3 regions of the Klebsiella sp. SYXHC3 genome follow, and region 2 is predicted to be linked to each of the others. Evidence: predicted binding sites of a transcription regulator. Region 2 holds the regulator's gene; each other region holds the start of a gene.

Region 1 (4,905 bases), on a different contig from region 2:
TTACCGTCCTCCCCTTCTTAGTTTGTTATTGTGGATTAACCCTGGCGTTATGCCGGCAGGACCTGCTTCGCGGTCTTCTTCCTGACAGCCTCACCTGTCCCCTGCTGTGGAGCGGTTTTGTTTTTTACCTGTGTCTGGCGCCGCAGCGGCTAGAGGATGCCGTCTGGGGGGCAATTGCAGGCTATCTCATTTTTGCCCTGCTCTACTGGCTATATAGGGTGTTTCGCGGCTATGAGGGATTAGGATACGGCGACATTAAATATCTTGCCGCCCTCGGCGCCTGGCACGGCTGGCAGAGGTTGCCGCAACTGGTGTTGGCCGCATCGCTGCTTGCCGGGATGGCATGGGTGATATTGGCGTTGTTCAGGAGGAGTAAGCAACAACGATGGGGTTTGAACAACCCGCTGCCGTTTGGGCCATTTCTGACTGCAGCGGGTTTTTGGTGCGGGTGGCAGACGTTCGCTAGTCTGACACTTTGATCTGCGATTGAAGGTAATTTTGCAGACCGATTTTGCCGATCAGATCTAACTCGGTTTCCAGCCAGTCAATATGGCCTTCCTCATCGGCAAGGATTTCAATCATCATATCGCGACTGACATAATCATGAACGCTGTCGGCATAGGCGATTGCCTCACGCAGGTTTTGCGCGCCTTCGAGCTCCAGCCGTAAGTCAGACTGCAGCATCTCTTCGACATCCTCACCGATGCCAAGTTTGCCAAGATCCTGCAGGTTAGGCAGCCCTTCAAGAAACAAAATACGCTCGATGTACTTATCGGCGTGTTTCATCTCATCGATAGATTCATGATATTCAATATCGTTGAGGCGCATCAGGCCCCAGTTCTTGAACATTCTTGCATGAAGAAAATACTGGTTAATAGCAACCAGTTCGTTTCCCAATAATTTATTGAGATAACTTATGATTTTGACATCACCTTTCATTATAAAGTCCCTCCGCTTCCACTTATTGAAGCGTAGTCCGGGCTATAAGGATGTCAAAAAGAGAAGAGTCGCGATCAGGCGATTTCTTTGAATTCCGGCATGCTGGTTAATTCATCTTCCATCACTTCACGTGCCGCGCGGACGCACTTACCGCATTGATTTCCAACGGGAATAAACTTGCGTAATTGTTGAAAAGATTGCGGTTGAAATTGACGCACAACCTGACGGATTTTTTTATCGCTTACGCCATTGCACAAACAAACGTACATATAAACTCCCGTTCAATTTATGCACAAAGTTTAAATGAGAATAGTTATGATTACAATAGACTGTTTATTAATTATCCCTGGCGGCGCACTTTATGAATATTTATACCATCGCGGCTTATCACCAAATCATAGACAGCAAAAAGGGCGCCGAAGCGCCCTTTTTAATTCAAAGCTAACGAATTAGCCCAGAACTTTAGCTACAACGCCCGCGCCAACGGTACGGCCGCCTTCACGGATTGCGAAACGCAGACCATCGTCCATCGCGATCGGGTGGATCAGGGTAACAACCATTTTGATGTTGTCGCCCGGCATTACCATCTCTACGCCTTCCGGCAGTTCGATGGTACCAGTCACGTCAGTAGTACGGAAGTAGAACTGCGGACGGTAGCCTTTGAAGAACGGAGTATGACGGCCGCCTTCGTCTTTGGACAGGATGTACACTTCAGATTCGAACTTGGTGTGCGGCTTGATGCTGCCCGGCTTAGCCAGTACCTGACCACGTTCGATTTCTTCACGTTTGATACCACGCAGCAGAACACCTACGTTCTCACCAGCACGGCCTTCGTCCAGCAGTTTGCGGAACATTTCAACGCCAGTACAGGTGGTTTTCGCGGTTTCTTTGATACCAACGATTTCAACTTCTTCACCAACTTTGATGATACCGCGCTCTACACGACCGGTAACAACGGTACCACGACCGGAGATGGAGAATACGTCTTCGATCGGCAGCAGGAACGGCTTGTCAATCGCACGCTCTGGTTCTGGGATGTAAGAATCCAGGAAGCCAGCCAGTTCGATGATTTTCGCTTCCCACTCTGCGTCGCCTTCCAGCGCTTTCAGAGCAGAACCACGAACGATCGGAGTGTCGTCGCCCGGGAAATCGTACTGAGACAGCAGTTCACGAACTTCCATCTCAACCAGTTCCAGCAGCTCTTCGTCATCAACCATGTCGCATTTGTTCAGGAACACGATGATGTACGGAACGCCTACCTGACGACCCAGCAGGATGTGCTCACGAGTCTGCGGCATCGGGCCGTCAGTCGCAGCAACAACCAGGATCGCGCCATCCATCTGAGCAGCACCGGTGATCATGTTTTTAACATAGTCGGCGTGGCCCGGGCAGTCTACGTGTGCGTAGTGGCGAGTCGGGGTGTCATATTCAACGTGGGAAGTGTTGATGGTGATACCACGAGCTTTTTCTTCCGGCGCGTTATCGATCTGGTCGAATGCGCGAGCAGCACCGCCGTAGGTTTTAGCCAGTACGGTGGTGATTGCAGCGGTCAGAGTAGTTTTACCATGGTCAACGTGGCCGATAGTACCAACGTTGACGTGCGGTTTTGTACGTTCAAATTTTTCTTTAGACACGGCTATATTCCTTACTATAGTGCTCTCCCCTCAGGAGAGAGCACGGGACTTAGGTTTTAATCCTGTGGATTATTTACCACGGGCTTCAATAACGGCCTGAGCAACGTTGTTCGGCGCATCATCATACTTCAGGAATTCCATGGTGTATGATGCACGACCTTTGGTCAGAGAACGCAGCTGAGTTGCATATCCGAACATTTCAGACAGCGGAACTTCAGCGTGGATCTTAACGCCAGTTACTTCAGATTCTTGACCGCGCAGCATGCCGCGACGACGGCTCAAGTCACCGATTACGTCACCGGTGTTCTCTTCCGGAGTTTCTACTTCAACCTTCATGATCGGCTCAAGCAGAACTGGTTTCGCTTTCTTAAAGCCTTCTTTAAAGGCGATAGAAGCGGCCAGTTTAAACGCCAGCTCAGAGGAGTCAACGTCGTGGTAAGAACCGAAGTGCAGACGGATACCCATATCAACTACCGGGTAGCCAGCCAGCGGACCAGCTTTCAGCTGTTCCTGGATGCCTTTATCAACGGCCGGGATGTATTCGCCAGGGATTACACCACCTTTAATGTCGTTGATGAACTCGTAACCTTTCGGGTTAGAGCCCGGCTCCAGCGGGTACATGTCGATCACAACGTGACCGTACTGACCACGACCACCAGACTGCTTGGCGTGTTTACCTTCAACATCGGTAACTTTCTGGCGAATCGCTTCGCGGTAAGCAACCTGAGGTTTACCGACGTTCGCTTCAACGTTGAATTCACGCTTCATACGGTCAACGATGATGTCGAGGTGCAGTTCACCCATACCGGCGATGATGGTCTGGTTAGACTCTTCGTCAGTCCATACGCGGAATGACGGGTCTTCTTTAGCCAGACGACCCAGAGCCAGACCCATTTTTTCCTGGTCAGCTTTGGTTTTCGGCTCAACGGCGATGGAGATTACCGGCTCAGGGAATTCCATACGCTCCAGAATGATCGGCGCATCCGGGTCACACAGGGTGTCACCAGTGGTTACGTCTTTCAGACCGATAGCGGCAGCGATATCGCCCGCGCGAACTTCTTTGATCTCTTCACGTTTGTTAGCGTGCATCTGAACGATACGACCGAAACGCTCACGTGCAGCTTTCACGGAGTTCAGTACGGTATCACCAGAGTTAACCACACCGGAGTACACACGGAAGAAGGTCAGGTTACCAACGAACGGGTCGGTAGCGATTTTGAACGCCAGTGCAGAGAACGGCTCTTCGTCGCTTGCGTGACGCTCAGCCGGGGTATCTTTACCGTCGTCCAGGATGCCGTTGATAGCCGGAACATCGATCGGGGATGGCAGGTAATCAATTACCGCATCCAGCATCGCCTGAACACCTTTGTTCTTGAACGCAGAACCACAGGTTACCAGGATGATTTCGTTGTTCAGAACGCGCTGACGCAGAGCTTTTTTGATCTCTTCTTCAGTCAGTTCTTCGCCACCCAGGTATTTTTCCATCAGCTCTTCGGAAGCTTCCGCAGCGGACTCGATCAGGTTCTGGTGCCATTCGTCAGCCAGTTCCTGCATGTCAGCCGGGATATCTTCGTATTCGAAGGTAACGCCTGCATCAGCTTCGTTCCAGTTGATGGCTTTCATTTTCACCAGGTCAACAACACCGGTGAAACCTTCTTCAGCACCAATTGCCAGCTGCAGCGGAACCGGGTTCGCGCCCAGACGGGTTTTGATCTGACCAACAACTTTCAGGAAGTTCGCACCCATGCGGTCCATTTTGTTAACGAACGCAATGCGTGGAACTTTATATTTGTTTGCCTGACGCCATACGGTTTCAGACTGCGGCTGAACACCACCAACTGCGCAGTAAACCATTACCGCACCATCAAGAACACGCATGGAACGTTCTACTTCGATAGTGAAGTCAACGTGCCCCGGGGTGTCGATGATGTTTACACGGTGCGGTTCATACTGTTTAGCCATACCAGACCAGAATGCAGTAGTCGCAGCGGAAGTGATGGTGATACCACGTTCCTGCTCCTGCTCCATCCAGTCCATGGTAGCGGCGCCGTCATGAACTTCACCGATTTTGTGGTTTACACCGGTGTAGAACAGAATACGTTCGGTAGTAGTGGTTTTACCGGCGTCGATGTGCGCACTGATACCGATGTTACGGTAGCGTGCGATGGGTGTTGTACGAGCCATTTGATTCCTCGTTTATTTCTTTAGGCGTTCAGTTAAGTTATCCAGAGCGGGCGACTCATCTGAAACGCCCGCCTGGTGACTATGACTCCGAAGGGATTACCAACGGTAGTGTGCGAACGCCTTGTTGGCTTCGGCCATACGGTGAACG
Region 2 (4,905 bases):
CTTCGATTGTTTTCATCTTAATCCAGTGCGATTTCTTTGTTTCTGAATACAAGTCGTCGGGATTAACTATCCTTTGTCTTTCACACTACTGCGCAAAAGGCATCAGATAGAGGACAAATCCCAACCGCGAATAGCGTCAAACCAGGATGGCGTTAAAACTCAGAATGCTTCCGGGTCTTGCAGCCTAATGGCAGAATGTCCAACATAATACCCTAACCCGACGGAGCGAAAAAAAGAACTTTGCCATGAAATTAAATAGCCGAGCGCAATCTGCACAAAACCCGCACAATAAATCCCCAATCGTCCTGGTACACGGCCTGTTCGGCAGCCTGGACAACCTTGGGATCCTCGCCCGCGATCTGGTCGCCGACTACGATATATTGCAGGTCGATATGCGCAACCACGGCTTATCGCCGCGTTCACCGGAGATGACCTACCGCGCGATGGCGCAGGACCTGCTCGATACCCTCGACGATCATCAGATCGAGAAAGCGACCTTTATCGGCCATTCGATGGGCGGCAAAGCGGTGATGGCGCTGACCGCGCTGGCGCCGGATCGCATCGCCGGGCTGGTGGCGATTGATATCGCGCCGGTGGCTTATCACGTCCGCCGTCATGATGAGATCTTCGCGGCGATTAACGCCGTCAGCGAATCCGCCGCCAGCACCCGCCAGCAGGCGGCGCAGGTAATGCGCGAGTATATAAATGAAGAAGGCGTCATTCAGTTTCTGCTGAAATCCTTTGTCGACGGCGCGTGGCGCTTCAACGTGCCGGCGCTGTGGGATCAATACCCGCATATTGTCGGCTGGGAAACCGTGCCCGCCTGGCCGCACCCGGCGCAATTTATTCCCGGCGGCAACTCCCCTTATGTCACCGATGAATACCGCGACGCGCTGCTGGCGCAGTTCCCGCAAGCCCGCGCCCACGTCATTGCCGGCGCCGGACACTGGGTGCATGCGGAAAAACCCGAGGCGGTTTTACGCGCAATTCGCCGTTATCTGAGCACAATTGAAGCCTGAGTGGCTAAAAAACGCCCGACCGCGCGGCAGAATGCCCGCGGTCGTTGGCGCAGCGGTTCGCCTGATGTATTATGGCGCGCTATCTGCGCCGGCTATAGCCCGGCAGCTTGTTTCCCCGAAGTCACTCTGAATCATGGCAAAAGAACAAACGGACCGAACGACATTAGATTTGTTCGCAAATGAGCGTCGCCCGGGTAGACCGAAAACCAATCCGCTTTCGCGCGATGAACAACTGCGCATCAACAAACGCAATCAGCTCAAACGCGATAAGGTTCGCGGCTTGAAGCGCGTTGAGTTGAAGCTCAACGCCGATGCGGTCGACGCGCTTAATGAGCTGGCGGAAGCCCGCAACATGAGCCGCAGCGATCTTATCGAAGAGATGCTGATGCACCAACTGGCCTGCCTGCGTAACCAGGGCGAAGTCTGAAAAACGCAAAAAAATCGCTTTCATGTAGCAGAGTGTGCACCAGGACGTTATTGCTGTTTCCGCGCCCTTCCCTGTTCTGCTATGATTGCCGTTAACTGTAGGCATAATGCCACTACCACATCATTAAGTTTCAAGAGGTTATTTTACTCATGGCAATCATCGGCATCTTTTTTGGCAGCGACACCGGCAACACCGAAAATATTGCAAAAATGATCCAAAAGCAGCTCGGTAAAGACGTTGCTGAAGTTCACGACATTGCCAAGAGCAGCAAAGAAGATCTGGAAAGCCACGATATTCTGCTGCTCGGCATCCCAACCTGGTACTACGGCGAAGCGCAGTGCGACTGGGACGACTTCTTCCCGACGCTGGAAGAGATCGACTTCAACGGTAAGCTGGTAGCCGTCTTTGGCTGCGGCGACCAGGAAGATTACGCAGAATACTTCTGCGATGCGCTGGGCACCATTCGTGACATCATTGAACCGCGCGGCGCAACCATCGTTGGCCACTGGCCGACCGCGGGCTACCACTTCGAAGCGTCTAAAGGCCTGGCGGACGACGATCACTTCGTCGGTCTGGCGATTGATGAAGACCGTCAGCCGGAACTGACCAACGAGCGCGTTGAGAAGTGGGTGAAGCAGATTTCCGAAGAGCTGCATCTGGAAGAAATCAAAAACGCCTAAGAATCAAACAGCGCAGCTATTAAGCTGCGCTGAATTAATAGATAAAAGCAATCAAACTAATAGCTACAAGTTTTTAACTTTTCATCACATATCTGTACAATGTCCTCTGATTCCACGAGGTCACGTGACACAGTTTGTAGCTGGTAATTCGTTTTTGACAGCTTACAAGGCGCGATGGTTGCAGTTTTCATTTCAGAGTAGCAGCTCTATAATGAGACGCATTACATCGGGTGATTCTCTGTATTGCTTCCCTTTAAAGGAAGCCGATCTTTAGCAACAGGACAGATTCCGCATGACTGACAACAATATCGCATTAAAGAAGGCTGGCCTGAAAGTCACACTTCCCCGACTGAAAATTCTGGAAGTGTTGCAGGAACCGGATAACCATCACGTCAGTGCGGAAGATTTATACAAACGCCTGATCGATATGGGTGAAGAGATTGGTCTGGCTACCGTTTACCGCGTGCTGAACCAGTTCGACGATGCAGGCATCGTGACTCGCCACAACTTCGAAGGCGGTAAATCCGTATTCGAGCTGACTCAGCAACACCACCACGATCACCTGATTTGCCTCGATTGCGGCAAAGTGATCGAGTTCAGCGATGATTCTATCGAATCCCGCCAACGTGAAATTGCTGCGCAACACGGCATCCGCTTAACCAACCACAGCCTGTACCTCTACGGCCACTGTGCGGAAGGCGACTGCCGCGAAGATGAACATGCCCACGATGCGGTGAATAAATAATTTCCCGTCTCGTATGTAATGAAAAGCCAACCTGAAGGTTGGCTTTTTTTATGGGCGAAATCCGCCTGAATGCGTATTCTGTCAGAGCCTAACGCCTTGTACGGAGAGTCACTATGGAGCTGCGCCAGCTACGCTATTTTGTCCGCATCGTGGAAACAGGCAGTATGGGCCGCGCCGCGCTCGATCTGAATATTGGCGTTTCTGCGCTCAGCCAGCAAATGGCGCGTCTGGAAAATGAACTCGCTATCCGCCTGCTGCAACGGACTTCGCGCGGCGTAATGCCCACCAGCGCCGGCCTCGCCTTTTACTCGCAGGCGCAACTGGCGCTGCGCCATGCTGACGATGCCATTCTCGCCGCGCGTGAAGCACGCCTTTCCGGTCACGTCAGCGTCGGTATGGCGCCGAGCACCGCTTCTGTGCTGGGCGTACCTTTTATCAACGCCATGCGCGAAAGCTACGCCGACGTCCGCCTGCACCTGGTGGAAAGCCTCTCCGGCAATCTGGAACGGATGATCAACACCCGCCAGCTCGATTTAGCCATCGTTTTCCAGAAAGAGAAGATCCTGCGCTGGAGCGCCCGACCCATTCTTGAGGAACGTCTGTTCCTGATTGGCGCCCATGACGTGCTGGCGCCGCTGCCCGGCGATAGCATCTCTCCGGACCAGCTTGCCGCCATCCCGCTGATTATGCCAAGCCAGGGACATGGCCTGCGCGGCAGGCTGGACGCTATTTGCCAGGAGCACGCCATCAACGTTGACGTGGTGGCTGAAATCGATGGCCTGGCCCTGCTGATGCGCGCCGTCCGTGACGGGCTCGGCGCCACGCTGCAGCCGGGCGCGGCGATTTCTCATCTCGACAGCGAGGCGCTAAGAGTGATCGGCGTCGATAATCCGGTACTAAGCCGACCTAATTTTCTGGTCAGTCTCTCAGATGACGAACTCACCCCGGCAGGCCTTGCCGCGCGCGTGATACTGACCAAAGTCATGCGTCAGCTTGTAGAAACTGGCTGCTGGCCGGGCGCCAGCCTTTACACTTCCTAAACCCCTCTTTAGCTTTACGCCATAGCGCCTGTCGCTCCTGCGCCTTACATTTCCATTACAAATTTAACAATTAGTCAAAGCGTAATGGAGCCGATAATGGTGGATGTACTGGTGATTGGCGGCGGCAACGCCGCGTTATGCGCCGCCTTAACCGCCCGGGAAGCAGGCGCATCCGTACTGCTGCTGGAAGCCGCGCCGCGGGAATGGCGGGGCGGTAACTCTCAGCACACGCGTAACCTGCGTTGTATGCACGATGCGCCGCAGGATGTCTTAGTAGACAGCTACCCGGAAGAAGAATACTGGCAGGATCTGCTGCGCGTCACCGGGGGCAACACCAACGAAGCGCTGGCTCGCCTGGTGATCCGCACTTCGTCGCAATGTCGGGACTGGATGCGCCGTCATGGCGTTAACTTTCAACCGCCCTTATCCGGCGCCCTGCATGTCGCCCGCACCAACGCCTTTTTTATGGGCGGCGGTAAAGCCCTGGTCAATGCCTATTACCGCAGCGCCGAGCAGATGGGCGTGCAGATCCGCTATAACACGCCGGTGCAGGCGCTTGAATTACGTGATGGCGAATTCGTCGCCGCGCTGGCAGGCGCCGAGCGGATCGCCGCGAAAACCTGCGTGCTCGCCGCCGGCGGTTTTGAATCTAACCGCGAGTGGCTGCGCGAAGCCTGGGGGCAAAATGAGCGCGGCGAGTGGCCTGCCGACAACTTTCTCATCCGCGGCACCCGTTTTAACCAGGGGGTGCTGCTCAAATTTATGATCGACGCCGGAGCCGATATCATCGGCGATCCTTCACAGTCGCACTGCGTCGCCATTGACGCCCGGGCGCCACTCTATGACGGCGGCATCTGTACCCGCGTCGACTGCGTGTCGCTGGGGGTGGTGGTGAACCGCGATGCCGAGCGCTTTTATGATGAAGGGGAGGATTTCTGGCCCAAACGTTACGCCATCTGGGGCCGTCTGGTCGCCCACCAGCCGGGGCAAATCG
Region 3 (4,905 bases), on a different contig from region 2:
GTGAACACGACATTCACCGCGGTGCCGTGGTCGCCTGTCATCCACATAATGGCAATCGCCGGGGCGGTGACTAGTATTACCGGAATCTGCGCGATGCCGAGCACCAGCGCCAGCACAAAGAAGATCCCGGCGGCCGGGATCCCCGCCAACGCAATGATAATTCCCGTCAGCAAGGCCTGAATCAGCGCCACGCCAATGACCCCCTGCGCCACGGCGCGAATAGTGCCGGTGCACAGGCGGCTCAGGGCAAGACCTTTATTTTCATCAGTGATACGGATAGCGATACGTTTAGCGCTGCTGGCGCCCGCCGCGCCCCAGGTCATGATGGCGCCGGCAACAATAAAGGAGAGGACAAAGCCCAGCAGCCCGCCGCCCATACTCGCCAGCACGCCGAGCACCAGTTTCGCCGCCTCGCCAATTTGCGCGTGATAACTGCTCAGTACCGCCGGCAGGTCCGCCGAGGCCTTCAGCCAGAACGCATACAGCTTACCGCCGACGAGTGGAATGGAGGCGACGTTAGCCGATGGCGGCGGCAGCGTCAGATCGCTTCCGCTGACTTTATCAATCAGGCTGCCGGCGCTTTCGCCAAGCGAGGTCACCATGAAAATGGTCGGGATGACGATAATCAGCAGGCCGAATAACACTAATATGGTCGATGCCAGTCCCTGTCGCCCGCCTATACGTCGCGCGATGTGCTGATGTAAAGGATACAGCGTGACGGCCAGAATCAGCGCCCACAGCATCATGTTCAGGAACGGCGAGAAGACGGTAAAGCAGAAGGAGGCCAGCGCCAGTATCAAGCCGAACTTAATAAACATATCGAGAAAGCGGGTGACAATTCTTTTCTCAATATTGGCTAACTCATTATTTTCTATCATGAATTATTCCAGTTGTTATTTTACGCGGCCGCCAGGCCAGTTAAAAACGCTCAACTATAGAGAAGTCTTTGAAATAAAAAACGCAGGAAATAATTTAAAAAAGAATTTCGCCCAGGTTGTGTTTATCAGTGTAGAACAAAAGAAAATCTGCCGTATCGCCAGAGAGTAATGTTCGCGCATCTCTTGCTAATTCACTGAAAATACGCTGATATCTGTGTACAAAAAACAATGAGGATAGCAAATGAAATTACCCCAGGGCGCTGCGGCGCTGATCGTTGCCGCACTATTGGCAGGATGCGTGGCGCCATCCGAGAAAAGCGCCGCGCACGTTGATTATAACGGCTGTCAGGCGGATAACAGGATGATGCAAACCACCCTCTATTTCGGCCTTAGCCGCCCGGCGGGAAAAGATATTACCGCTCAGGAATGGCAGCAGTTTGTCGACCGCGATGTGACGCCGCGTTTTCGCGATGGCCTGACGGTATTTGACGCCCGCGGCCAGTGGCTAGGCAACAATGGCGCAGTCGCCCGCGAATCCAGCAAGGCGCTAATGCTGATTCATAGCAACGATGCGAAAAGCGAGCAGGGGATTGAAGCGTTGCGTAATACGTATAAGACGCGCTTTGCCCAGGAGTCCGTTATGCGCGTTGATCAGCCGGTCTGCGTACACTTCTGAAACGCAGGGCGGGGAGCTCCCCCGCCCGATGAGTTACAGCACCAGTCCGGCAAAACTGGCGGACAGCAGGCTCACCAGCGTCGCGCCATAGACCAGACGCAGGCCGAAACGGGAAACGGTATTGCCTTGCTGCTCGTTAAGCCCTTTAATCGCCCCGGCAATAATGCCAATGGAGGCGAAGTTGGCAAACGAGACGAGGAACACGGAAAGGATCCCTAGCCCGCGCGGCGTCATGCTGGCGGCAATTTTCTGCAGCTCGATCATCGCCACGAATTCATTGGCAACCAGCTTGGTAGCCATAATACTACCGGCATTTAGCGCGTCGCTTAATGGAATACCCACCAGCCACGCCAGCGGATAAAATACGTAACCGAGGATTTGCTGGAAGCTTAAGCCGAAAACGGTCGCAAATAACGCATTAACGGCGCTAATCAGGGCGATAAAGCCGATTAGCATCGCCAGAATAATCATCGCCACCTTAAAGCCTGCCAGGATATATTCGCCCAGCATTTCAAAGAAGCTCTGCGATTCATGCATCTTCTCTAGCTTTATTTCTGCTTCGCTACCGGGGCGCGTAGGATTAATAATCGACAGCACAATAAAGGTGCTGAACATATTAAGAATCAACGCCGCTACCACGTATTTCGCATCAAGCATGGTCATATACGCGCCGACGATCGACAGTGATACCGTTGACATGGCGGTCGCCGCCATCGTGAACAGGCGACGTGAGGAGAGGTCCCCGAGTACGCCTTTGTAAGCAATAAAGTTTTCCGACTGGCCGAGGATCAGCGAGCTGACGGCATTGAATGATTCCAGCTTTCCCATGCCGTTCACCTTCGACAGCAGGGTGCCGATCAGACGAATAAAGATCGGCAGAATACGCCAGTGTTGCAGAATACCTATCAGCGCGGAAATAAAGACAATCGGACACAGTACGCCGAGGAAAATAAAGGCCAGTCCTTTTTCATCCATCCCGCCAAATACAAAATTGGTCCCTTCAGCGGCGAACCCGAGTAACGAAGCAAAAAATCCTGAAATATTTTTCACTACCCATAAACCGCTTTCGGCGTGAAGGAAAAAGAAAGCCAGGGCGATTTCAATAATAATTAACTGCAGAATGTAGCGAATGCGGATTTTTTGTCGGTCATAGCTGGCAAGCCAGGCGAGGGCGAGAATAACCGCCAGCGCCAGCAGGAAGTGCAAAATTTGAGTCATGTTATTTATTTCGCAGATAAATCAGGACCGCCATTTAGCCACAGCGCTCCGGCCCGGTAAATATGTGGCATAAAAAATCATGCTATTTGCCATTTTAATGCTTAGCTGGTGAGGTATTTTCGCAAGTGACTATTTTGTAGCGATTAATTTACAACTAGTCATCATTCCCTGAACATTTCGCTTGTGTTTCTCATTGTTGTAATGATAATCACTATCAGAAATATTTACCTATCTTTGCATCCGTTGACTGCGGTTCACATTTAAGGGTTTCGGCATGTTTGTTCCATTTCTCATCATGTTACGCGAAGGGCTGGAAGCCGCGCTGATTGTCAGCCTGATTGCCAGCTATTTAAAACGAACCCAGCGCGGCAACTGGATCGGCGTCATGTGGATTGGCGTATTCCTCGCGGCGGCGCTTTGTCTCGGGTTAGGGGTTTTTATCAACGAGACCACCGGAGAATTTCCGCAGCGCGAGCAGGAGCTATTTGAAGGCATCGTGGCGGTGATAGCGGTATTTATCCTCACCTGGATGGTGTTCTGGATGCGTAAAGTGTCGCGCAACGTCAAACAACAGCTGGAGCAGGCGGTGGATAACGCGCTGCAGCGCGGGAATAACCACGGCTGGGCGCTGGTGATGATGGTGTTTTTTGCGGTTGCCCGCGAAGGCCTGGAGTCGGTTTTTTTCCTGCTGGCGGCATTCCAGCAGGATGTGGGCATCTGGCCGCCGCTGGGGGCGATGCTCGGCCTGGCGACGGCGGTGGTATTAGGCTTCCTGCTTTACTGGGGCGGTGTCCGCCTTAATCTCGGCGTGTTCTTCAAATGGACCAGTCTGTTTATCCTGCTGGTGGCGGCCGGTCTGGCAGCCGGGGCGATTCGCGCCTTCCACGAGGCGGGACTGTGGAATTATTTCCAGAATGTCGCCTTTGATCTTAGCAACGTGGTATCGACGCATACGCTGTTCGGCACGCTGCTGGAAGGCATCTTTGGTTATCAGGAGACGCCCACCGTCAGCGAAGTGGCGGTTTATCTTCTCTATTTGATCCCGGCGCTGGTGTGTTTTGCCTTGCCGCCGGGCAGCAAAACGACAGCATCGCGGGCCGCGTAATTCAGGCGCCGCTGATTAATATAGTTACAACATACTTTTCGAAAGGGATGGCCATGATAATTCAATTTCGCCGTACTGCGCTGCAGTTAACCGTCGCCGCGCTGTTCAGTTCCGCATGCTACGCTCAGGCTGCGGATATTCCGCAGGTAAAAGTTACCGTTAACGACAAGCAGTGCGAACCGATGAATGTGACGGTGAAGGCGGGTAAAACCCAGTTCATCATTCAGAACCACAGCCAGAAAGCGCTGGAGTGGGAGATCCTGAAAGGCGTAATGGTGGTCGAGGAGCGTGAAAATATCGCGCCGGGATTCACGCAAAAATTGACGGCTAACCTACAGCCGGGCGAATACGATATGACCTGTGGCCTGCTGACTAATCCGAAAGGAAAGCTGATTGTCACCGGTGAAACCAGCAAAGATGCGGCGAAAGCCGATGCGGTGCTAAGTCTTGGCGAGGCGATTACTGCGTATAAAGCCTACGTCACCGCGGAAACCGCGCAGCTGGTTAGCGGTACTAAAGCCTTTACCGATGCGGTAAAAGCTGGCGATATCGAGAAAGCGAAAGCGCTGTACGCCCCGACCCGTCAGCACTACGAGCGCATCGAACCGATTGCCGAACTATTCTCTGACCTCGACGGCAGCATTGACGCCCGTGAAGACGATTTCGAGAAAAAAGCCGAAGACCCGAAATTTACCGGCTTCCATCGTCTGGAAAAAGCGCTGTTTGGCGATAACAGCGTTAAAGGGATGGAAAACTATGCTGAACAGTTGAACAGCGATGTGCTGGAACTGCAAAAACGCATTAGCGAGCTGGCCTTCCCGCCGTCGAAAGTGGTGGGCGGCGCGGCAGGGCTGATTGAAGAAGTGGCGGCCAGCAAAATTAGCGGTGAAGAAGATCGCTACAGCCATACCGACCTGTGGGATTTCCAGGCCAATATCGACGGCGCACAGAAAATCGTCGACCTGCTGCGCCCGCAGCTGCAAAAGGATAATAGCGCGCTGCTGGCCAAAGTTGACGCCAACTTCAAA

Evidence for each region. The regulator Fur, encoded in region 2, represses iron uptake genes when iron is present. The targets are predictions, from matches to a motif close to ATAATAATGAGAACNACTATCAA.
Region 1: bfd (bacterioferritin-associated ferredoxin) is a predicted target of Fur. The motif match lies at 1,243-1,265, and genes of this name have one in related genera.
Region 3: efeU (iron uptake transporter permease EfeU) is a predicted target of Fur. The motif match lies at 2,968-2,990, and genes of this name have one in related genera.

The regions. Positions count from the first base shown of each region.
Region 1 is NZ_JBXUNG010000002.1:478,416-483,320, reverse strand. Features, by position in the region: gene AC2CGP_RS09270 (prepilin peptidase) at 1-479, shown strand, start outside; gene bfr (bacterioferritin) at 463-939, opposite strand; gene bfd (bacterioferritin-associated ferredoxin) at 1,014-1,208, opposite strand; gene tuf (elongation factor Tu) at 1,389-2,573, opposite strand; gene fusA (elongation factor G) at 2,643-4,757, opposite strand; gene rpsG (30S ribosomal protein S7) at 4,854-4,905, opposite strand, start outside.
Region 2 is NZ_JBXUNG010000003.1:458,151-463,055, reverse strand. Features, by position in the region: gene seqA (replication initiation negative regulator SeqA) at 1-16, opposite strand, end outside; gene ybfF (esterase) at 246-1,019, shown strand; gene ybfE (LexA regulated protein) at 1,153-1,446, shown strand; gene fldA (flavodoxin FldA) at 1,596-2,126, shown strand; gene fur (ferric iron uptake transcriptional regulator) at 2,419-2,871, shown strand; gene tcuR (tricarballylate utilization LysR family transcriptional regulator TcuR) at 2,985-3,911, shown strand; gene tcuA (FAD-dependent tricarballylate dehydrogenase TcuA) at 4,008-4,905, shown strand, end outside.
Region 3 is NZ_JBXUNG010000005.1:199,381-204,285, forward strand. Features, by position in the region: gene AC2CGP_RS15135 (AI-2E family transporter) at 1-878, opposite strand, end outside; gene AC2CGP_RS15140 (DUF3574 domain-containing protein) at 1,120-1,554, shown strand; gene AC2CGP_RS15145 (NupC/NupG family nucleoside CNT transporter) at 1,588-2,772, opposite strand; gene efeU (iron uptake transporter permease EfeU) at 3,047-3,877, shown strand; gene efeO (iron uptake system protein EfeO) at 3,931-4,905, shown strand, end outside.